3 regions of the Sphingobium agri genome follow, and region 1 is predicted to be linked to each of the others. Evidence: riboswitches for the same ligand, from Rfam matches in the RefSeq annotation. Region 1 holds a riboswitch; each other region holds the start of a gene.
What was found. A riboswitch is a leader RNA that binds a small molecule or an ion and turns the genes downstream of it on or off. The one in region 1 is predicted to bind cobalamin.

Region 2: linked by a shared signal. The riboswitch ahead of MU848_RS15025 (TonB-dependent receptor) and the one ahead of MU848_RS00050 (HoxN/HupN/NixA family nickel/cobalt transporter) in region 1 are both predicted to bind cobalamin.
Region 3: linked by a shared signal. The riboswitch ahead of MU848_RS15770 (TonB-dependent receptor plug domain-containing protein) and the one ahead of MU848_RS00050 (HoxN/HupN/NixA family nickel/cobalt transporter) in region 1 are both predicted to bind cobalamin.

Annotation. Positions count from the first base shown of each region.
Region 1 is NZ_JALKHS010000001.1:1,650-8,835, forward strand. It holds gene cbiB (adenosylcobinamide-phosphate synthase CbiB) at 1-302, opposite strand, end outside; gene MU848_RS00020 (threonine-phosphate decarboxylase) at 265-1,242, opposite strand; gene MU848_RS00025 (adenosylcobinamide-GDP ribazoletransferase) at 1,239-1,949, opposite strand; gene MU848_RS00030 (histidine phosphatase family protein) at 1,946-2,512, opposite strand; gene cobT (nicotinate-nucleotide--dimethylbenzimidazole phosphoribosyltransferase) at 2,509-3,525, opposite strand; gene MU848_RS00040 (DUF1636 domain-containing protein) at 3,522-3,929, opposite strand; cobalamin riboswitch at 4,088-4,277, opposite strand; gene MU848_RS00045 (formate dehydrogenase accessory sulfurtransferase FdhD) at 4,325-5,107, opposite strand; cobalamin riboswitch at 5,195-5,439, shown strand; gene MU848_RS00050 (HoxN/HupN/NixA family nickel/cobalt transporter) at 5,613-6,662, shown strand; gene cobW (cobalamin biosynthesis protein CobW) at 6,659-7,186, shown strand, end outside.
Region 2 is NZ_JALKHS010000012.1:19,954-27,139, reverse strand. It holds gene MU848_RS15030 (hypothetical protein) at 112-354, opposite strand; gene MU848_RS15025 (TonB-dependent receptor) at 587-2,545, opposite strand; cobalamin riboswitch at 2,786-3,032, opposite strand; gene MU848_RS15020 (hypothetical protein) at 3,266-3,445, opposite strand; gene MU848_RS15015 (LysR family transcriptional regulator) at 3,626-4,519, opposite strand; gene MU848_RS15010 (malate synthase G) at 4,631-6,730, shown strand; gene chrA (chromate efflux transporter) at 6,727-7,186, opposite strand, start outside.
Region 3 is NZ_JALKHS010000018.1:34,087-41,272, reverse strand. It holds gene cobA (uroporphyrinogen-III C-methyltransferase) at 1-523, shown strand, start outside; gene mobA (molybdenum cofactor guanylyltransferase) at 725-1,258, opposite strand; cobalamin riboswitch at 1,286-1,547, shown strand; gene MU848_RS15770 (TonB-dependent receptor plug domain-containing protein) at 1,714-3,582, shown strand; gene MU848_RS15765 (ABC transporter substrate-binding protein) at 3,619-4,458, opposite strand; gene MU848_RS15760 (FecCD family ABC transporter permease) at 4,584-5,579, shown strand; gene MU848_RS15755 (ABC transporter ATP-binding protein) at 5,573-6,352, shown strand; gene MU848_RS15750 (penicillin-binding protein activator) at 6,459-7,186, opposite strand, start outside.

The DNA.
Region 1 (7,186 bases):
AGCGCGAGACCCACCCAGGCCCAGGAGCCGAGCAGGTGGCGAAGAAGGCGATCGGCACCCCAGGCGACCGCGATGGTGATCGCCAAAAGGATCAGCAGCGTGAGGATGCCACCTGTCCGGCGGCGCGGGGTGCTGAAGCCGGGGTGGTTGAGGCGGCGTTCGCAGGCGGTGATGATCCGGGCGAAGGCGCCGACCGGATGTCCGACGCGCGCGTGCAGCCTGGCTGGCCAGCCGAGAACTGCGTCGAGGAAGAGCGCGGCCAACTCAACCAAGGGCTTCGTCCAGCCGGGCCAGATCGACATCGCCGGCAGGAAGGCCAAAGCGCAGCCAGTGGGGATAATCTTCGAACGGACGCGTGAGGATCGCTTGCCGCGCAAGGCGATCGAACAACGAAGCAGCGTCTGGCGTATCGATCAGGCGGAATAACGGGCAATCGCCGCGCGGGCTGAAGCCGTGGCGGATGAGCAGCGCGTCAAGGCGGGCCGCGCGAGTGGTCAAGCTCGCGACCGTCTCGTCGATCCAGCGCCGGTCGCGATAGGCAGCCCGGCCGAAATCAATCGCCGCCGCGGATAGCGGCCAATCTCCCAGCAGGCGGCGGCAGGCAGCGACAATGGCGGATGGCGCGAGGAGGAAACCTAATCTCACCCCCGCCAAGCCGAAGAATTTGCCGAAGGATCGGAGGATGATCAGGCTTCGGCCATCGGCAACGTCGCTGGCGATGCTGGCGGCAGGCATGCAGTCGGCGAAGGCTTCATCGACGATCAGCCAGCCGCGCCGCTTTTCCTGACGGCACAGAAGCTGCCGCATCTGCGCCCGCGTGTAGAGGCGGCCATCAGGATTGTTGGGATTGGCGAGGAGGAGCGCGGTGCCCGGCGGTGCAGCTTCCGGCTGCTGCAAGGCATGCATATTCGGGAAAGCCTGCGCATGGGTGCGGTAGGACGGTTGGATGTGGCAGGCGGGGGCGTCGAGCAGATGGCCGAGCAGGCGCAGGCCGGTCTCGCTGCCGGGCAAAGCGCAGATATGGCCGGTGGTAACGCCGAAATGGGCGGCGGCGGCCTGTTCGAGATCGGCGAGTGCTGCGGGATCTGGGAGCGATCGCCAATCGGTCTTTATCGCAGTCGCGCCGGGCCAGGCGAGCGGGTTTATGCCGGTAGAGAGATCGATCCAGGGAAGGCGCGCCTCCTTGTAATGCTGACGCGCAGCGGCGAGGCGCCCGCCATGCCAGTGGAAGATGCCGCTCATCGCGCCAGCACCAGCGCGAAGAGCAAGCCGCTTTCAACAAGCTCTATGCCCGCGCCATGGCCGTCTCCCGAAATGCCGCCGATGCGACTGCGCAACCACCATGCCCATAATGGGATGAAGAGGGCGGCGGACAAGAGCGGGGGGATCATCAGGCAGAGGGCTGCGGCCAATACTGTCCAGCCCAACAGATGCGACGCGCCGATACCGTCGCGGAAGCGGCTGGCGAGACCCTGGTGAAGCGGCGGGAGCCACAGGGTCCAGGCGAGCGGGCCAATCCGGGCTGCGAAGGGCACGGCGACAAGGGCTAGCGGCGGGACATGCTCCGCGCACAGGCGGAGCAGGACGAGCTTTGTGAGCAATTGCAGGGCGATCGAGACGACGCCGAAGCTGCCGATGTGCGGATCAGCAAGGACGGCGGACAGCTTTTCCCGGTCATGATGCGCTGCTCCGGCCCCGTCGGCTATGTCGCCCAGGCCATCGAGATGGAGCGCTCCCGTCATGGCGACCCAGGCAATGAGGCTGAGCAAGGCGGCGATCCAGGGATCGCTCTGCAAGCCCATTGTCATGGCGGCGGCGATCGTCAGGCCGACGATGATGCCTGTTGCGGGGAACCAGCGGATAGCGGCGACGAAGTCGTTTTCGTCCGCGCCTACGTTCGGGAGCGGCAGGCGGGTCATGAGTTGCAGGGCAAGGATGAGGCGGGTCATGTCACGAGACCTGTGATCTGCGCGCCGGGATTGTCTCCGGGCCAGAAGCGCAGCGTGAGCACCGCCGAATAGGGGAGATCGATCGCCCAGGCCTGCTGATAATTCAGGCCGCAAAGCGCCGTCAGCGCAGCACGGATCGCTCCTGCGTGCGTAAGGATGAGGGTGGGCTCCCCTACGTCTAGCAGTGCCGCGCTAACACGGTGGCAGAGGTCGGACCAGCTTTCGCCGCCTGGCGGAGGATAGTCGTCGGGAGACGACCAGAAGCGGGCAGTGTCGCCGGCTGGAAGCGTGGCGGGGTCCATGCCCTCCCATTCGCCGAAGTTCAGTTCGCGCCAGCGCGGGTCGATCCGATGAGCGGCTTGGCGGTCGGTCGCGATCAGCGCGGCGGGCGCGCTGGCGCGTGCCAGGCCGGAGCTGGTCAGGCAGTCGAATGCGAGCGCGCGTGACCGATCAATGCACAGCTGCATGGCGGCTGGATCAGGCGGCATGTCCGTGTGACCGAGCAGAAGTCCGGGCGTTTGTGGTGCTCCATGCCGCATCAGGTGGAGCGTCAACGGGCTCATAGCGCGCCCGCGACGGCGGCTTGCGCGAAGGTCGCCATATGCGCATGCGCCGCGAGGGCCGAGCGGATGAGCTGTGCCGCGACGGCCGCGCCGCTTCCCTCGCCCAAGCGCATGCCGAGGTGCAGCAGCGGGTTGAGGCCGAGCTTTTCGAGCAGCCGGGCATGGCCTGCTTCGGCTGAGCAGTGGGCAGCCAGGCAATGTTGAGTGATGGCGGGATTGTCGCGCGCGAGGGGAGCGATCGCGGCGCCGCAGATAAAGCCGTCGAGCAGCACCGGCACGCGCATCATCCGCGCGGCTAGGATCGCACCTGCCATGGCGGCGATCTCCCGACCGCCGAGGCGGCGGAGCGTTTCGAAGGCGTCGGTGCAATGGGATGCATGCAGGGCAAGCGCGACGCGGACGGCCTCCGTCTTGCGGGCGAGGGCTACTTCGTCGATGCCCGTTCCCCTCCCCGTCCAGTCCTGCGCCTCGCCGCCGAAGGCGTGAAGGCACAGCGCGGCGGCGGGGGTGGTGTTGGCGATGCCCATCTCTCCGGCGAAGAGCAGGTCGCAATCTTCAGGGACCACGGCAGCGCCTGCGTTCAGGGATTCGAGGCACTCGGCCTCCGTCATGGCCGGGGCCTCGCATATGTCGGCGGTGGGCTGTTCAAGGGAAAGCGGGACGATCACCAGATCGGCTCCGCAAGCGCCCGCAAGCGCATTGATCGCCGCGCCGCCAGATTGGAAGTTAGCGACCATCTGCGCAGTGACGGACGCTGGAAAGGCGCTGACGCCCCGTGCGGAAACGCCGTGATTGCCAGCGAAGATGGCGGCGCGGATACGGTCGGCGCGCGGATACTCGCGGCTCTGCCAGCCCGCCATGAAGAGGGCAATTTCCTCCAGGCGGCCTAGTGATCCGGCGGGCTTCGTCAAAGAAGCCTGCCGCGCCGCCGCAGCGTCGATCGCCGTCGCGTCGTTCCCAGGAAGTGTTGCGAGCGCGGCCTGAAAACCGTCGCGGTCTTCAAAGCGGATCATGTGCAGACAAAGCCCTCGGGCGGCGTCCGGACGATGAAGTGCCCCTTAACCCCCTGCGGCCATTCGGCGTAGCGCACGACGCCCTCTTCGCTGGCGGCATGGCGCAGGGCATAGTCGAGGATGGCGCGCGCGGCATCCGCGTCCGGGGTGAAGTCGCCCAGCACATAACCGACCTTGCCAGGGCCGCGCACATGGACGGTGCAATGCCGCTGGCAGGCGAAGAGGCAGGGCATGTCCTGCACGGCGATCGCTTCATAGGCAGGCTCCTGCGCCTGAAGGCCACGCATGGCATCGACCAGCAGCGCACCGCCGCGGCGCCCTTCGCTGTCTTCCCGTTGGTCTGCGGACAGGCGGCAGGCCGAACAGACGACCACCGACGCGCTGTTTTCGACGGCACGCAGCATCAGCGGCACGCTTTTATAATCATCTGAACATGAAAGACGGGCATCATGGCCCTCCCTGCAAAATCGAACCGCAACGGCCCTGCCCGGCCAGTGGCGGGCAAGGCGATGGCTGTCGTCCGCGCGGGGAACCCCGTTCGTCCGGTACACCCTGTCCGGTCGAAGAACGACTGCGGCAGGCAGGTCTCCTGGCTCACGGGTCGATGCGCATCGGCCGCCTTCTCGGGAGATACTCCCCCAATGGCTGCGTGGCCGGTCCACTCACCGCTTACAGTTGCAGGGGCAGCGCGGGCATTGCACCCGACTTCCCTTTTGATCCCCAAGCGGGGAACCTGTCGCGGCGCTGCTGATAATGAGGCAGGACCAAGCCCGCAAGCGGTAGATGAAGCGGCGCCTCGTCAGCCGGGCGGCCTGCCCGCCGCCAGCACGGCGTCTGCCCGGGCCAGCACGATGATCGGCAACCCGGCGCTGGCGGCGCGTTCGGCAGCGAGGCGGGTGGGGGCGGATATGGTGACAAGCAGCGGGCAGTCGGCGAGCGCGGCCTTCTCCACCAGCTCATAGGAACAACGCGAGGACAGTAGCGCAAAGCCGCCATCCCATGACAATTGCCGCCGCCGCATCGCCCCGATCAGCTTGTCGAACGCGTTGTGGCGGCCCACATCCTCATAGGCGAGGCGGATTGCGCCATCTGCCCCCGCCAGAGCAGCGGCATGGACAGCACCGGTTTGCCGATTGAGCGGTTGATGCGCGGCAAGATCGCCCAACGCCCGGAAGATAGCCGCCCGGCCTGCGGCCGAGCGGGCTGTCACGGCGGGCAGGGGCCGCAGCGCCTGCTCCAGATTTTCGACGCCGCATAAGCCGCAGGAGGAATCGGAGACGCGGTGACGGACGCGGCCGAGCAGTCCCTCCACCCGCTCCGGCGGAAGCGTAGCGCGGGCGACGAGGCCCTGCTCCGTTACATGGACGTCAACGTCGAGCGGCGCGTCCGATGGCAGGACCAGCCGCTCGGCAAGCGCGAAGCCCTGAACCAGTTCGGCCACGTCCCCTGGCGTCGCCATCAGCACCGCATAGCCGACGCCGTTGAACTCTATCGCGACTGGCATCTCTTCCGCCAGATCGCGCTCCACGGGCGATGCGTCGCCCTCTGGGCTAATGCGGGTGAAGGAGAAAGGAGACGGCATAGCGCCGGTCTAGGCGGGCGGGATGCGCCCTGCAATATCACGCAACCATGCAACTGCCGCTTTCCTTTGCCGGTCAAGCCATCTATGCACAGCCCCGATCGCGCCGGTGCCCGAACGGGCTTCAAAGGGAATGCGGTGCGGGCTGCCGGTCAGGCGCCCAAATCCGCGGCTGTCCCTGCAACTGTAAGCGGTGAGCGAGACGCATAGCGACTTTCCGTTACCGCCGGAGGGTCAGCCACTGGGCCGGACGCTAAATCATGCGAGGCCTGGGAAGGCCATGTGTCGAGCGATGACCCGCAAGCCAGGAGACCTGCCGGCGTCTGGTCGCTCTTGCTTTGGCCCAGGGGATGGCCGGGGCACGGTATTCCGTCTGAGCGACGCGTGCGGCGGGACCGCACCGGCATGCGTGCCGGGCGCTAAGATGCGTCCGTCCGGCGCGTCGTGCTGGCCGCATAGCGGAGGTCCCGTCCAGTCTCGCTGACGCAGACGGGAGCCAAGCCGTCCGATGGTTATGCAAGTTCCGGCGCTGCGCCGCCGCGCGACATGGATGTTCGCGCTGCTGATCGCCGCCAATATCGGCCTTTGGATATGCGCCCTGATGATCTTCTCGGGCGATACGATGATGCTGGGCACCGCCCTGCTCGCCTGGAGCCTGGGCCTGCGACATGCGGTGGACGCCGACCATATCGCCGCGATCGACAATGTGACGCGCAAACTGATGCAGGACGGGCAGCAGCCGCTGACCGTGGGCCTGTGGTTCGCCATCGGGCATAGCGCGATCGTGCTGATCGCGGCGGTCCTCATCGCCTTTGCCGCCAGTGCCCTCAGCCGCGTCGAGGCGGCGGGGGAGATCGGCGGCACGATCGCCACGATCATCTCAGCAAGCTTCCTCTTCGCTATCGCGGCGATGAACCTCATCATCCTGCGGTCTGTTCTGAAGACGTTCAATCATGTTCGCAACGGTGGAAGCTATGTCGATGAGGACATGGACATTCTGCTGGGCAATCGGGGCATGTTGTCGCGCCTGTTCCGGCCGCTGTTCCGCCTCGTCACGCGTAGCTGGCACATGGCGCCGCTCGGATTTCTCTTTGGTCTGGGGTTCGACACGGCGACGGAGGTGGCCATCCTCGGCCTGTCGGCGGGTCAGGCGGCGAGCGGTCTTTCGATCGCAACGGTACTGATCTTCCCCTTGCTGTTCGCGGCGGGCATGGCGCTCATCGACACGGCGGACGGCGCGCTGATGATGGGCGCTTATCATTGGGCATTCGTGAAGCCGATCCGCAAGCTTTACTATAACATCACCATCACGCTGGTGTCGGCGCTGGTCGCCATCGTCATCGGCGGGATCGAAGCGGCGGCGCTGCTGGGCGACAAGCTGGGCCTGACCGGCGGCATCTGGTCGATCACCGCCCGTCTGGGCGAGCATTTCAACAGCCTCGGCTTTTTCATCATCGGCCTGTTCGCCGCCTGCTGGCTGGTGAGCTGGATCATCTACCGCTGGAAGCGCTTCGACGAGATCGACGTGCTCATCCCCAACAAAGGACAGACATTATGAGCAAGGTTTCCGCCACGGTCATCACGGGCTTTCTGGGTGCCGGAAAGACGACGCTGATCCGCCACCTGATCGAAAATGCGGGCGGGCGTCGGCTCGCCCTCATCATCAACGAATTTGGCGATGTCGGCGTAGACGGTTCGCTGGTGAAGGGCTGCGGCGACGAAGCCTGTCCGGACGAGGATATCATCGAGCTTGCCAATGGCTGCATCTGTTGCACCGTGGCGGACGATTTCCTGCCCACCATGCAGCGGCTGCTGGACCGGGACGTGCCGCCCGATCACATCATCATCGAAACCTCAGGGCTCGCACTGCCCAAGCCACTGGTGAAAGCGTTTCAGTGGCCCGATATCCGGACGCGGGCGACCGTGGACGGCGTCATTGCGCTCATCGATGCGGATGCGCTGGCAGCCGGGCGCTTTGCCCATGATGAAGCCGCGCTCGCTGCGGCGCGGGCGGCCGACCCGACGCTGGACCATGACAGCCCCATCGAGGAGCTGTTCGAAGACCAGCTGGCCTGCGCCGAC
Region 2 (7,186 bases), on a different contig from region 1:
CCTCTGTTTCCGTCACCAAGTCGTGAGGGGGAGGATCGTTCCCATGAAGGAAGTGGTGAATTGAAAGGGTTTTGGAGATTTGGGGCCGAAAACTGACCTGGAGGTCAAAATTCAGGCGGCGCTGTTGGCTGCGTGGATGCCGAAGGCCATGCGGGCGGCGTTGAGGGTATATTCATATTCTTCGCTGCCGGGCACGAGATCATGCCAGTTCTTGTGCGATATTGCAGCGAAACTGTCCTGCCAGATCTTGCAGGCGACCAGTTGTATTTCGGTTTCCTTGGGCGCGCGCTGCGCTTCCAGGCAGTCGCGCAAGATGGCGTGAAAAACGGCGCCCCGCAAAGGTGGGTGGGTCATGGACATCCTCTCCTGGCAACTGATTCTTTGTCCAGATTGCCGTAAGGGAAAGTTGCACAGCGGCGAAAGCCCGTCAACCATAGCCCAAAATTTCCATGCTGAACTCCAAGACTTTTAACCTGTTTAAATAAAGAATCTCTGGCTTTTACTTTACGAACACTTCCGTCCCATAAGTAAGTCGTTGATCGCGAAGGCCGGTCTCCTGCCAACGACCAGCCTTCGCTTCCCATTGTCAGAAGAGGAACTTGATCCCGCCGCGCACCGTTCGCGGTTCGACGACGCGGCTCAGCCGTCCTTCGACCGGCTCCGCATCGGCGGCGGGGATGTAGGATTCGTAATAATAGGCGATGTCCTTGTCCCGGCTGCCCAGGATGTTGAGCAGTTCGGCATAGACTTGCACTCGCTTCCCCTTCCAGGCGGCGCGGGCATTGACGACAGTGCTGCCGGGATCGCGCACGCTATTGTCCTCGATCAGGGGAGAGGGTCCAAGATGGCGGACGCGGATGCTTGCTTCCCATGGGTCGAGGACGATGGCCGCCCCGGCGGACGCTGCGTTCCTGAAGGCGTTGGGGATATGATCGCCATTGGTGTAGCGGCTGTGGCTGGCGGTGTAATTGCCGTCGAAGGCAAGCCAGGTGAGTGGCCGCCAGAAGGCGACAAGCTCATAGCCATGGCGGCGGCTGGCTCCGCTGGGTTCGACCGCGTTGGAATCGCCGACGAAGCGCAACTCGCTTCCGACGTTCAGCCACCAATAGGTTGCGGTGAAGGTGAAGCCGGGAAGCTGAAGCCGGCCGCCCAGTTCCTTGCCGGTGCCGCGCACGAGCATGGGAACAGGCGTGTCCACATTGACCGCGCCGCGCGCATCGTTGGAATGGAAGCCCCGGCCCCAATTGGCATAGAGTTCGACCTGCGGGGTAATTGCCCATGCGGCCGACGCCTTGGGCGAGACGAGCGTGTCCGAGCCGCTGCCTTCACCCAACGCGGCGGCGACGGCGTCCCGGCTGCGGACATCATAATGATAATAGTCGCCACGCAGGCCGCCGGTGATGCGCAGGCCGGGAAGGGGCGTGACGGTCGCTTCGCCATAGAGCGCGGCCGAGCCTTGGTTGACGCGATAGCGGCCAAGCGAGGAGAGGAAAGCGCGCCCTGCGGTGCGGTTGACGCCGACATTGCCGATCGCGTCATAACGGTTTTCCGTGCCGAGCTTCAGTTGCAGCGCGGGGTCGACATCCCAGCGCTTTTCGCCCGTGAAACCGAGGACCCAGCGGCGGTCGAATTGCTGTATCTGCGCGCTGGTGCCGTCGGGATCGGTGTAGGTGGGGTTGGAGAACATCGTCCAGTCGTAGAATTGGGCGTACAGATTGGCGCGCCATGTCGGCTGAACGGTGGCGAGATTGCCGATAATGCGGGTGGTTTCACCGCGCGCGGACGGATCGGGCGAACAGAAGATATCGGGGCAGAGCGGCGTGCCTACGATGCGCTCGGGAATTTGCTCGGTCGGGCGCCATGTCGCGCGATAGGCGTGAAGCGTGGCGTCGATCTTCCCGGCCCCTGTGGGGAGCGTATATTTGGCGAAGCCCGCATAATGGCGCAGATGTTCAGGCTCCTGCCATGGCCCGTCATAGGCCTTGGCCTGCGCGACCAGGGTGAGATGGCCCGCACCCGCCTTTACGGTCCCGCCCGACGCCAGCCTGCGCCAGCCGAAGGAGCCGCCCTCCGCCGCGACCCATGGCCGGTCATAGCCGTCGATCGTGGTCATATAGGCCGCGCCCGCAAGCGCGAAGTCGCCGCCATCGGCGCGATAGGGACCTTTGCGAAAATCCTCACGCGCGATGATTTCCGGGATGAGCCCGTTGAGGTCGAGATAGCCCTGGCCGTGGCCATGGCTGCGGAAGTTCATCTGAACCCCGTCGATATAGGTGGTGAAGTCCGACCCATGGTCGAGGTTGAAACCGCGCAGGAAATATTGATTGGCCTTGCCGCTGCCCGAATGCTGGGCCGCGACCATGCCCGGCACGGCTTCGAGCAGTTCGGCGACGCGCAGCAGCGGGCGGACGAGAAGGTCAGCGCCGCCGACGCTGCCTTCGCTCGCCGCATGGGCGGTGCCGATCTTGTCCTCGCCCCGGCCGAAGACGATGATGGCGCTGGTGTCTTCGCCCGCGTCGGCCGCTTCGGCGGCAAAGGCTGGCAGGGGGAGGAGAGTGGCGGTCAGCGCCCAGGCGGCGCGGTGGAAATGATCGGGAAGTTTCACATCATGCACTCCGGGCGTCTGGCGACATCCGGCAAGAGACCTGTCGTCAGGCGACGACCGGCGCACGCCGACGGCCGGACGCCCCCAAGGCGGCCGCCAGCGTCACCGAAGCGGCCTCTTGCCGCTCGTTCGTCGCTCAGACGGAGTTCACCGTGCCGCGGCCATCCCCTGGACCAAGGCAAGAGCGACCAAACGCTGGCAGGTATCCTGGCTCGCGGGTCATCGCTTGATGCACGGCCTTCCCAGGCCTCGCAGGATTTAGCGTCCGGCCCAGTGACTTGCCCCAACCTGCCTGTGAGGTGGGGCGATGTGCATCGCGCTCGCCGCTTACAGTTGCAGGGACAGCCCTGGCTTGGGGAGGCGGATGCCTTCCTTACCATGTTCCCTTTTAAGCCTCTTTCGAGGCACCGGCGCGATCATGCCCGGGGGTTGCCCGGGTGAGGGGGCGATAGCGGAGGTGGGGGTGTGGGGCAAGGGGGGTGGGTGGGGATTGCTCCCTCTCCCCTTTAGGGGGGAGGGGTGGGGAGAGGGGGGCGGCGTTGGTTGCTTTACAGTCCCCTCTCCCGCCTTCGCTTCGCTCGGCACCTCGGCCAGAGTCACGTGCCTCTGGCCGACCCCTGAAGGGGAGAGGGGAATGGTGGTGCTGGGCCTTCGCGCCAATCAGTTCAGGGTCGTGCAGCGTTCTCGCTGGAGGCGGAGGGCCATGGCCTGGTAGCGGACGGCGCGTTCATTGTGGAGGGCGATGGTTGCCTGGTCGGCGCCGCGCAGGCGGGCTTCCCTGGCTTGCCGCGCTTCCTGGGCGGCGCAGGCGGAAAAATGTGACGCGTCATTGGGGCGCATGGCCCATATCCTCTCTCAAGTTTCTTATGGCTCGAACGATAACATCGGCCTGTTTCCCGCTGCCATTACGCAGGTTAACGCCGGAAAGCTTCTATTTTTTGACAGGAGCCTGGCGAATTTTCGCATAATGGAATTTTGGCTTTTCAGCGGGTTGAGCGGGAGCCCGCCTGGCTTTTTCTATCAACCGCCCCTGTTCCACGGCGCGTCGCGGAAGCTTTCGCGCAAGAATGCGATGAAGGTGTCCACGGCGGCAGGGCGGCCCGCCGCGCGGGGGTGGACGGCGTGGACGGCGAGGTCGGCGGGGCCTTCCCAAGGTTCAAGGACGCGGACGAGGCGTCCGTCCGCCATCAGATCGCCCACGTCCCAGAGCGAGCGCAGGGCGATGCCGACGCCGGTGAGGGCGAGTTCACGCACGATTTCGCTGCTGTTGGTGCGGACATGGCTTTGGCCGTCGATCAGCTTGCGCGCGCGCCCGTTGACCAATCGCCATGGCAATTGTCCTTCGGCCGCGAGCAGGCGGTGGCGCGAGAGGTCGGCTATCCTTTCCGGCGTGCCGTGGGCGGCGAGATAGGCGGGGTTCGCGCAGAGTATGCGGCGGTTGGCGGCGAGATGATGCCCCTCCAGATGGGCGGGAATGTCGCTGGTGATGCGGATCGCAAGGTCGATCCGTTCGGCGAGCAGGTCTTCATAGGCATCGGACAGGTTGAGTTGGAGGTCGATGCGCGGATGCTGTTCCAGGAAGCGGGCGACATGGGGGGCGACGTGGAGGCGGCCGAAGGAGGTGGGGGCGGAGATGCGCAGCGGGCCTGACGCGGTGCGGTGGCGATTGGTGACGCGCTCTTCCGCCTGGGCAATGGCGTCGAGGATGGCGACGAGATCGCGGTGAAGGCTGGCGCCCTCTTCCGTCAGGGCGAGGCGGCGCGTGGTTCGGTGAATGAGGCGGACGCCGAGGCGGGCTTCGAGGCGAGAGAGGCGTTTCGACATCATCGCGGGCGAGATGTTGAGCATGCGGCCAGCGGCTGAGAGGCTGCCTGCTTCCACCGCGCGGGCGAAGAGGAGATAATCGGGGTCCATTGATGATCTTTTCCTGTGAGGAACAGATGCTTTGAACCTTTATCGTCTAGTGCGAGGATGGCGGCGGGTCTATAGATTTTGGCCATAGTTTTTCGTGATGGAGAGTTGCCCATGGACGGCATGATCGAGAAATCGGGCCTGATGGTGGCCGCCGAACTGGCGCGCTTTATCGATGAGGATGTGCTGCCGGGGACGGGGATCGTGGCGGATGCGTTCTGGCGAGGCGCTGCTGCGATTTTCGCGCGGTTCGCGCCGCGCAATGCGGCTTTGCTGGAGAAACGCGATGCTCTTCAGGCGCAGATCGATGCCTGGCACGGGGAGCATGCGGGGCGGCCTTTCGATGCGGAGGCCTATCGGGCTTTCCTGACGGAGATCGGCTATCTGGTGGCGGAGCCTGCGCCCTTTTCCATCGGGTCGGGCCGGGTGGATGCGGAGCTTGCGAGCCTGGCGGGGCCGCAGTTGGTGGTGCCGATCCTGAATGCGCGGTTCCTGTTGAACGCGGCCAATGCGCGGTGGGGAAGCCTGTATGATGCGCTGTACGGGACGGATGCGATCCCGGGGGCGGCGGCGGGCAAGGGCTATGATCCGGCGCGTGGGGCGCAGGTGATTGCCTGGGCCAAGGCGTTTCTGGACCGGGCGGTGCCTTTGGCGGAGGGGAGCTGGGCGGAGTGGGCTGGCGGGGTGCCGGTGTTGCGGGATCCTGCTCAATTTGCCGGGCGGGCGGGGGATAATATCCTGCTGCGCAATCATGGGCTGCATATCGAACTGGTGATCGATGCGGGGCATCCGATCGGGCGGGATGACCTGGCGCATCTGGCCGATGTCGTGCTGGAGTCGGCTTTGTCGACCATCTGCGACCTGGAGGATTCGGTCGCGGCGGTGGATGCTGCGGACAAGGTGGCGGCCTATGCCAACTGGCTGGGGCTGATGAAGGGCGACCTGGAGGAGAGCTTCGAGAAGAATGGCGCGATGACGACGCGGCGGCTGAATGGCGACCGGTCCTATGTTGCGCCGGATGGGAGTGGGTTCACTCTGCCGGGGCGGTCATTGCTGTTCGTGCGCAATGTCGGGCATTTGATGACGACGCCTGCGGTGCGGCTGGTGGATGGGGCGGAGGCTCCGGAAGGGATTTTGGATGGCATCGTCACCAGCCTGATCGCCTTGCACGACATTCGGCGCGGCGGGCGCTTCGTCAACAGCCGGGCGGGCAGCATCTATATCGTGAAGCCCAAGATGCATGGGCCGGAGGAGGCCGCCTTCACCAATGATCTATTCGATGCGATCGAGGATCTGCTGGGGCTGGAGCGGCATCAGCTGAAGGTCGGCGTGATGGATGAAGAGCGGCGGACTTCGGCCAACCTTGCCGCCTGCATCCATGCGGTGCGGGACCGGATCGTGTTCATCAACACCGGCTTTCTGGATCGCACGGGGGACGAGATCCATACGTCGATGCGGGCGGGGCCTATGATCCGCAAGGGCGACATGAAGGGCGCGGCGTGGATCAAGGCCTATGAGGATCGCAATGTGCAGATCGGGCTGGCTTGCGGGCTGTCGGGCCGGGCGCAGATCGGCAAGGGCATGTGGGCGGCTCCGGATCGGATGGCGGACATGCTGGAGCAGAAGGTCGGGCATCCGATGACGGGGGCGAATACGGCTTGGGTGCCTTCGCCGACTGCCGCGACCTTGCACGCTACGCATTATCATGCCGTCGATGTTTTTGCCCGGCAGGAGGAGCGGAAGGCCGAGGCGGTGGCTTCGCTCGATGCGCTGCTGACGATACCGCTGGCGGCGGGGGTGAACTGGACGGCGCAGGATGTTCGGGACGAGCTGGACAATAATGCGCAGGGGATATTGGGCTATGTCGTGCGCTGGGTGGACCAGGGCGTCGGTTGCTCCAAGGTGCCGGATATCCATGATGTGGGACTGATGGAGGATCGGGCGACGTTGCGGATTTCTTCGCAGCATATCGCCAACTGGCTGCTGCATGGGGTGTGTTCGGCCGAGGAGGTGGACGCGGCGCTGCGGCTGATGGCGGTCAAGGTGGATGCGCAGAATGCGGGCGACCCGCTCTACCAGCCGATGAGCGGGCGGGAGGAGGAGAGCATCGCCTTCCAGGCGGCGCGGGCGCTGGTGTTTGAGGGGGTGGCGCAGCCTAATGGTTATACCGAGCCTTTGTTGCATGCGTTTCGGGCTAAGGCCAAGGCCGCCTAGGTCAGGAGGACATAGGCGGCGCCAGCTGCGGCTGAGCAGAGGAGGACGGGGAGGACCCCGGCCTTGAAGCGGAGGACGGCGATGAGGGCTGCCGTTGAAAGCGCCAGGGCTGGAAGGTTGATCGAGGCGAGGACGGGCACGTCGAGCGATCCGGTGGGCGTCGGCACGGCGTGGACCTTGGCGAAGAGGGTGTGGATCGCGAACCAGAGGGCTAGGTTCAAGATCACGCCCACTACAGCTGCGGTGATGGCGGTCAGGGCTGAGGACAGCGCGCGGTTGCCGCGCAGGCGTTCGATGAAGGGCGCACCTGCGAATATCCAGAGGAAGCAGGGGACGAAGGTCACCCAGGTGGTAAGGATCGCGCCCAGTGTGGCGGCGACGAGCGGCGGCAGCATCCCGGCGTCGCGGAAAGCGGCGAGGAAGCCGACGAACTGCGTCACCATGATCAGCGGGCCG
Region 3 (7,186 bases), on a different contig from region 1:
CAAGCGCGTCGTGCGCCTGAAAGGCGGCGACCCGTCGGTCTTTGGCCGCTCGGCCGAGGAGATGGATCATCTCGCCGCTGACGGCATCCGCACCCACATCTGCCCCGGCATCACCACTGCCAGCGCGGCGGCGGCAAGCGGCAACGCCTCGCTCACCCTGCGCGGCAAGGCGCGCGGCCTGACACTGGTGACCGCGCATCTGAAAGCCGGTGAGCCGCTCAAGCTCGACTGGGAAACGCTCGCCCGTCCCGGCGGCACGCTCGGCATCTATATGGGCCGTGCCGCTGCTGGCGAGATCAGCCGCCAGTTGATCGCCGCCGGACGCGATCCCGAGACGCCGGTGATGGTGGCGGTCAATGTCTCGCTGCCCACCGAACGCCTGATCCGGGGGAAGCTGTCGGCGCTTGCCTTTCTGGTGGCCACGATCAGCGACGAAGATCCGACCCTGCTTCTGATTGGTGAAGCGGTGGCGGGCACGACCATGCCAGTAGAGGCCGCCACGAGCGTCGCTCTTCAGCTTTGAAGACCGGCTCTCCGCGACCTTTGCCCTGAGCTTGCCGAACGCCCCCGAACTTAGTTGGAAGGAAGGGAGGGGGCTTCGGCAAGTTCAGCTCGGCGATAGGGTGCAACCCGCTCAGCACGATAAGCAACGTGCTCCTGCAAAGGCAGGAGCCCAGTCCCGCCCTCTGAATTGGGCTCCTGCCTTTGCAGGAGCACGGCGCAGCTAGCTTTTCGGCAATCCGGCAAGATCCTGCGGTCGATTAATATTCGGCAGGACGATATCCGCCCGCTCCACGATCCGCGCGCCGATCCGCTCCAGCCAGCCATATATCGACCGGCTATTCTCCTCAGCCAGATGCGCGTCCAGTTCATCCGCAAGCCCGGCAGGCCAGAACCCCGCCAATTGCTGCCCCTTCAACACCGCAGCGCCTTCTCCCGCCAGCGCCTCCACCAACGCCGCCGGATAGACCGGCATGTCACACCCGGTCGTCAGCACCGCGTCATAGCCTTCGTCCCGCGCATGATGCAGTGCCGCGTTCAGCCCGCCCAGCGGTCCCATATCAGGCCCGGGCCGGTCGGAGAGGCTGGTCATCCCCTCGACCGTCCGCCCGCAGACCACCACCGTCTCCACATGGGGCGCGATCGCCGCCACCGCATGGTCGATCAGCATGCGCCCATCCGCCATCAGCGCCAGCGCCTTGTCGCTCCCGAACCGACGGGATCGTCCCCCGGCAAGCACAGCGCCCAGTAATCGCATCGATCCACTCCTTGGCAGAACCCTCGCTTTCCCCTATGGCGCGCGGCGTGAGCGGGCAACCGTTCACGAAAGATCGCGCCGGAAAGGGAATGCGGTGGGGACGGTTCATCCGTCCAAGTCCGCAGCTGCCCCTGCAACTGTAAGCGGTGAGCGCGATGCACCCGGAAACCCGCATGCCTTCAAAAGGGGAAGGCGAGGGGGACCAGCCACTGGACACGCGTCCGGGAAGGCCCGTGCATCGCCGCGACGACCCGCGAGCCAGGAAACCTGCCGGCGCATGGTCGCTCTTGCCTGGGTCCAGGGATCGGCCCGGGCACGGTTTTCCGTCTGAGCGACGAAGCGGCGCAGGGCCGCATCGGTGCGCGTGACGGGATTGGCGTCTCCCTCCCTCGCGCACCGGCCGCTCGCGCGGAAGCCCTGGCCTCATGTCGCATGGCGCTCAGGGAAGACAGAATATGATCAGGACCGGAATCTCGCTGCTGGCGCTGCTTGCCGCCACCCCCGCGCTTGCAGAAGATGCAGACGAAATCGTCGTCACTGCGCTCGGCATCGAGCAGCCGACCGATGAAGTCGGGCAGGCCGTGACGGTGATCGATGAAAAGACGATCGAGACGCGCCAGAATGTCAGCATCGCGGACCTGCTGATCACCACGCCCGGCGTCCGTTTCAACCGCGCCGATGCCGTGGGCGGCGTCACCGGCATTTCGATCCGTGGCGCGGAAACGACGCAAACGCTGGTGCTGCTCGATGGCGTGAAGATCAATGATCCGAGCGTCATTGGCGATGCCTACGACTTCGGCAATCTGCTCACCGGCAACATCCGCCGCATCGAAATCCTGCGTGGCTCCAACTCGGTGGTGTACGGCAGCCAGGCGATCGGCGGCGTCGTCAACATCATGTCGGCCGAGCCAGGCGAAGGCTTTGGCGGCAGCGCATCGGTGGATTATGGCTATGCCGACACGCTGAATGCAAAGGCTGACATATCGGGCAGCACCGGCATCGCATCGGGCAGCGCGGGCGTAGCCTATTTCCGTACCGATGGCATCTCCGCGGCACAGGGCGGCACGGAGAAGGACGGTTATGAAAATATCGCGACCCACGCGAAGCTGAAGCTTGCCTTCACCGACAATCTCAGCCTCGACCTGCGTGGCTATTACATCCATGCGGACCTCGATACCGACATCTTCTTTGGCGCGCCGGCTGAATCAACGGATAGCAGCAAGCTTGACCAATATGTCGGCTATGCGGGGCTCAACCTTTCCTCTTTCGACGGTAAGTTGACGCAGCGTGCGGCGGTGACCTGGTTCCGCAATGACCGCGACTATTTCTTCGCGCCCAGTTCCGCGCCTGACTATGGCTATTCAGGCACCAACCTGCGATTTGAATATGAAGGCGTCTATCAGCCGGTGGATCAAGCCAAACTGGTCTTTGGCTACGAGCATGAGCGGCCCAAATATGACTCGTTCTTCTACGACTTCTTCACGGGCGATAAGGTCGTCAGCGGAGCAGAGGTAAACATCGACAGCGTCTATGCGCTTGCGGTCGTAAAGCCTTTTGTTGGCTTGTCGGTTACCGGCGGCGTACGCCATGACGATCACAGCCAATTCGGGGGCGCCACCACCTTTGGCGCCAACGCCAACTACACGCCCAATGAAGGCCGCACCAATATCCGCGCCAGCTATGGCGAAGGCTTTCGCGCACCTTCGCTGTACCAGATCTACGACGCCACCTATGGCAATCTCGACCTCAAGCCCGAAAGGTCGAAAAGCTATGACATCGGCTTTGATCAGAGCCTGGATGAGGGCCGCGCGATGATCTCTGTCACCGCGTTTCGCCGCGACACCCGCGACCAGATTTATTTCGACGGCTTCGCCCTGCCTTTCGGCCGCTATGTCAACCTCACCCGCACCCGTGCAAAGGGCGTGGAAGCAGCCTTGACGCTGAAGCCCGTCGATGCGCTGACGGTCGTAGCGGCCTACAGCTATATCGACGCTATCGACCGTTCCGAAGGCGGGCTCAACGAAGGCAGGCGCCTTCCCCGCCGCGCAAAGGATGCCGTCAGCGTCTCGGCGGACTATGATTGGTCGTTCGGCCTGTCGACTGGCGCAACGGTGACCATGGTCGGCGACAGCTTCAACGATGCCGCCAACACCCAGCGTCTCGACGGCTACGCCCGGCTGGACCTCCGCGCCTCGCTGCCGATCAACGAGCATCTGGAGATTTACGGGCGCATCGACAATGTCACGGACGAAGAATATGCGACCGTCTATGGCTACAGCACCTATGGCCGATCGGCCTATGGCGGCGTGCGTGTCCGCTTTTGACGGTAAAAGGTGACGGGGGTGGGCGGCCGCCCCGCTTCATCGCCGGGGCGCGGCCTTTGGCTGCGCCCTGTCTTTGCCCGCAGCATCCGCCTGGGCAATGATGCTGTGCGCGGCCTGCACATAGGCGGGGCCGCCGCAGACCGTCCAGGCTTGCGGCACACGGATGCGGGGAATGGATCGCAGCACGGGATGGTGCAGCATCTCCGTCCCCTGATCGACGATGTTTTCGCTGCCTTCTTCCACGATCAGATAGTCGGGCCTGGCTGCTATCATCTGTTCCAGCGGCACTTGCGCCAGCGCGGGCTTGCCGAGCTTTTCCGCCAGATTGACGAGGCCCGCGCGCCGGATCAGTTCATCGACCAGGGTGCCCGTGCCCGTCATATAGCCGCGCCGCTGATAATAGGCCGCGACCCCGCCGCCCTTGCGCCGGGGCAGGGCGGCAAGGTCGCGCTCCATGCCCCTGATCAACGCTTCGCCGCGCGCGCGCTGGCCGACCGCCGCCGCGACCTGACGGACCTGATCGCGGATGGCGGCGAAGCTGGTAGCGCTCGCGAGGCCCAGCTTGCGCCATCGCCCATCGGGTGCGCCGACCACGCCGCCCGCGCCATCGGGAAAGCCTATGACGAGGTCGGGCCGCAACGCCAGCACCTCTTCGGCCGGGCGCTTCAGCACCGGAAAGCGCCGCGCCTTCGCCACCGCTGCCGACAATTCGGGATCATGGCCATAAGGGCTCAATGCCGCGATCTGCGCCGGATCAGCGAGCGCCAGCACATATTGGTCGGCACAGGTGTTGAGCGACACGATTCGCCGCGGCGGGGCAGGGGCGGCGCTGGTGAGGCTAAGCGCACAAAGCGCCGCGATGATCTTTCCGCGCATCAATCCTGCCTCTGCAACGTGCCGTGCTCCTGCGAAGGCAGGAGCCCAGCTCAAGTGAACGAACTGGGCTCCTGCCTTCGCAGGAGCACTACGACCTGTATCAGCGGCCTTGGAGTGCGCAAGCCATGAGCGCGCGCCGCCATCCGCTTCTGCTCCCTGTCCTCATTGCGCTGACTCTCATCGCAGCGCTCGGCTCCCTCACGCTGGGCGCCGTCCCGCTCGCCCCCGCTCGCATCCTTGCTGTCCTGAGTGGCGGAGGCGATGAGGTCGCCCGCGCCATCCTGATCGATCTGCGCCTGCCGCGCATGCTGCTCGGGCTGATCGTCGGCGCGATGCTCGGTCTCGCCGGAGCGGCATTGCAGGGCTATCTGCGCAATCCGCTCGCCGAACCTTCCGTGCTCGGCGCATCCAATGCAGCCGCGCTCGGGGCGGTGGGCGCGCTCTATTTCGGGTTGGCACAGCTTCATCCAGTGATCCTGCCAATCCTTGCCATCACCACCAGCCTGATCGCGATCGGCGCTCTGTTCCTGCTGGCGGGACCATCGGAGAGTCCGCTGACGCTGATCCTCGCCGGCATTGCCGTGGCGACGCTGGCGGGGGCAGGGATCAGCCTGTCGCTCAACCTGTCGCCCAATCCCTTCGCCGCGATGGAGATCATGAGCTGGCTGATGGGCAGCCTTGAAAATCGCAGCTATGCGCATGTCTGGATCGCCTTGCCCTGCGTGCTTGTCGGAGCCGCGCTGCTGATCGCCGACGGGCGCAGCCTCGACGCGCTGACCTTGGGGGAGGAGGGCGCGCAGGCATTGGGCGTCGACCTCACCAAGGCGCGGCTGCGCATGATGCTGGGTGTCGCCATCGGCGTCGGCGGCGCGGTCGCGGTGTCTGGCGCGATCGGCTTTGTCGGGCTGATCGTGCCGCATCTCGTCAGGCCGCTGACCGATCGCTCGCCGTCAGCCATCCTGCTTCCGTCCTTGCTCGGCGGCGCGGCGTTATTGACGCTTGCGGACATCGGCGTGCGGCTCATTCCCACCAGCAGCGAATTGAAGCTGGGCGTTCTGACGGCGCTGTTGGGTGTGCCGGTCTTCCTCGTCCACCTGATGCGGGAGCGGCGGCTATGGTGACGATCCGCACGCAGGAGCTGTCGGTGCGCCTTGGCCGTCACGCTGCGGTTCGCGGCGTCACTACGGCGCTGGAGCCGGGGCAGCTGGTCGGCATCATCGGCCCCAATGGCGCGGGCAAATCGACGCTGATCCGAGCGATGCTCGGCCTTGCCCGCGTGGAGAGTGGAACGGTGTCGGTCAATGGAAAGCCGATCGCCAGTATCGGCCGCAAGGACATCGCGCGGCTGGTTGCCTATCTGCCGCAGGGGCAGACATTGCACTGGCCCTTGATGGTGGAGCGGCTGGTGGCGCTTGGGCGGATGCCGCATCTGGGCCCGCTGTCGCGGCTGTCGTCAGAGGATGAGGCGATGGTCGATGCCGCGCTCGCCCGCGCTGACGTGCTGCATCTGAAGGGACGAATCGCGACAGAATTGTCAGGCGGCGAACGGGCCCGTGTTCTCCTCGCCCGCGCATTGGCGGTGGGAGCGCCCTCGCTCATCGCTGATGAACCGCTTGCCGCGCTTGATCCGGGGCATCAGCTTGATGTCATGGACTTATTGAAGGCCGAGGCGCGGGCAGGATCGCTGGTTGTCACCGTGCTGCACGACCTGGGTATGGCAGCGCGCTATTGCGACCGGCTGCTGTTGATGGACAAGGGGCGGCTGGTCGCGGACGGCAAGCCGATGGACGTGCTGACGGAGCAGAGCCTTGCCCAAGTCTACGGCATTTCGGCTTGTATCGAGGCTGGTGGGGCGTGGCCGTTGATCCTGCCGACTGGGCGGATCAAAGGCTAAGCGCTACCTCCGTTCGCCCTGAGCTTGTCGAAGGGCTTCCCCCCTTGGAAGACAAGGGCTTCGACAGGCTCAGCCCGAACGGAAGAGTTTGGGCGAAAGGTGGTTACTACTCCCCGAAAGCCTTCGGTGCCGCAGCCACCACCGTGTAGGTGCCCGCGCCAATCTCCGACACTTCCAGCGCTCGCTCGGCTATCCCGCTGCGTCCGAAGCGGAACGCCCCGTCGATCCCGGAAAAGCCGCCCGCATCGCGCAGCCGCGCCGCCGGGAAGGGGGTGCCGGGCCGCCAGTCGCGCGCGATGCGCACGGTCAGCAGCACCGCGTCGTAGCCCAGCGCGGAAAGCCGGAACGGCGCGCTGCCGTAACGCGCCCGATATTTGGTCGCCAGTTGCCCGTAGAGGCCGTCCGACACGCTGGCGAACCAGGCGCCGCGCAGCGCCGGGCTGGATCCAAGGCTGCTGTCCGTATTCCACAATTCCGTGCCGAGCAGCCGCGCCGTCGCGCCGCCATTCTTCCGCACGATGGGGGCAAGCTGCAAAGCCACCCGCCCGCTGTCGGCGATCAGCAGCGCATCATAGCTGGACGACGCCTGCAACTTCTTGACCGCCGCCGTCATCGACGCTGGCGTTCGGTCGAAGGTCTGCATCGACACGACCGTGCCGCCCGCGCCCTCTACTGCGCGCAGCAGCGATGTGCCGGAGCGCTCGCCATACATGCCCTTGGGCACCAGCGCGGCGAACTTCGACAGTCCCTTGCCCCTGGCGAAATCGACCACGCGCTCGATCGACTGGCCCGGATTGTACCCCATGATGTAGACGCCGTTCCCGGCAACGCTCA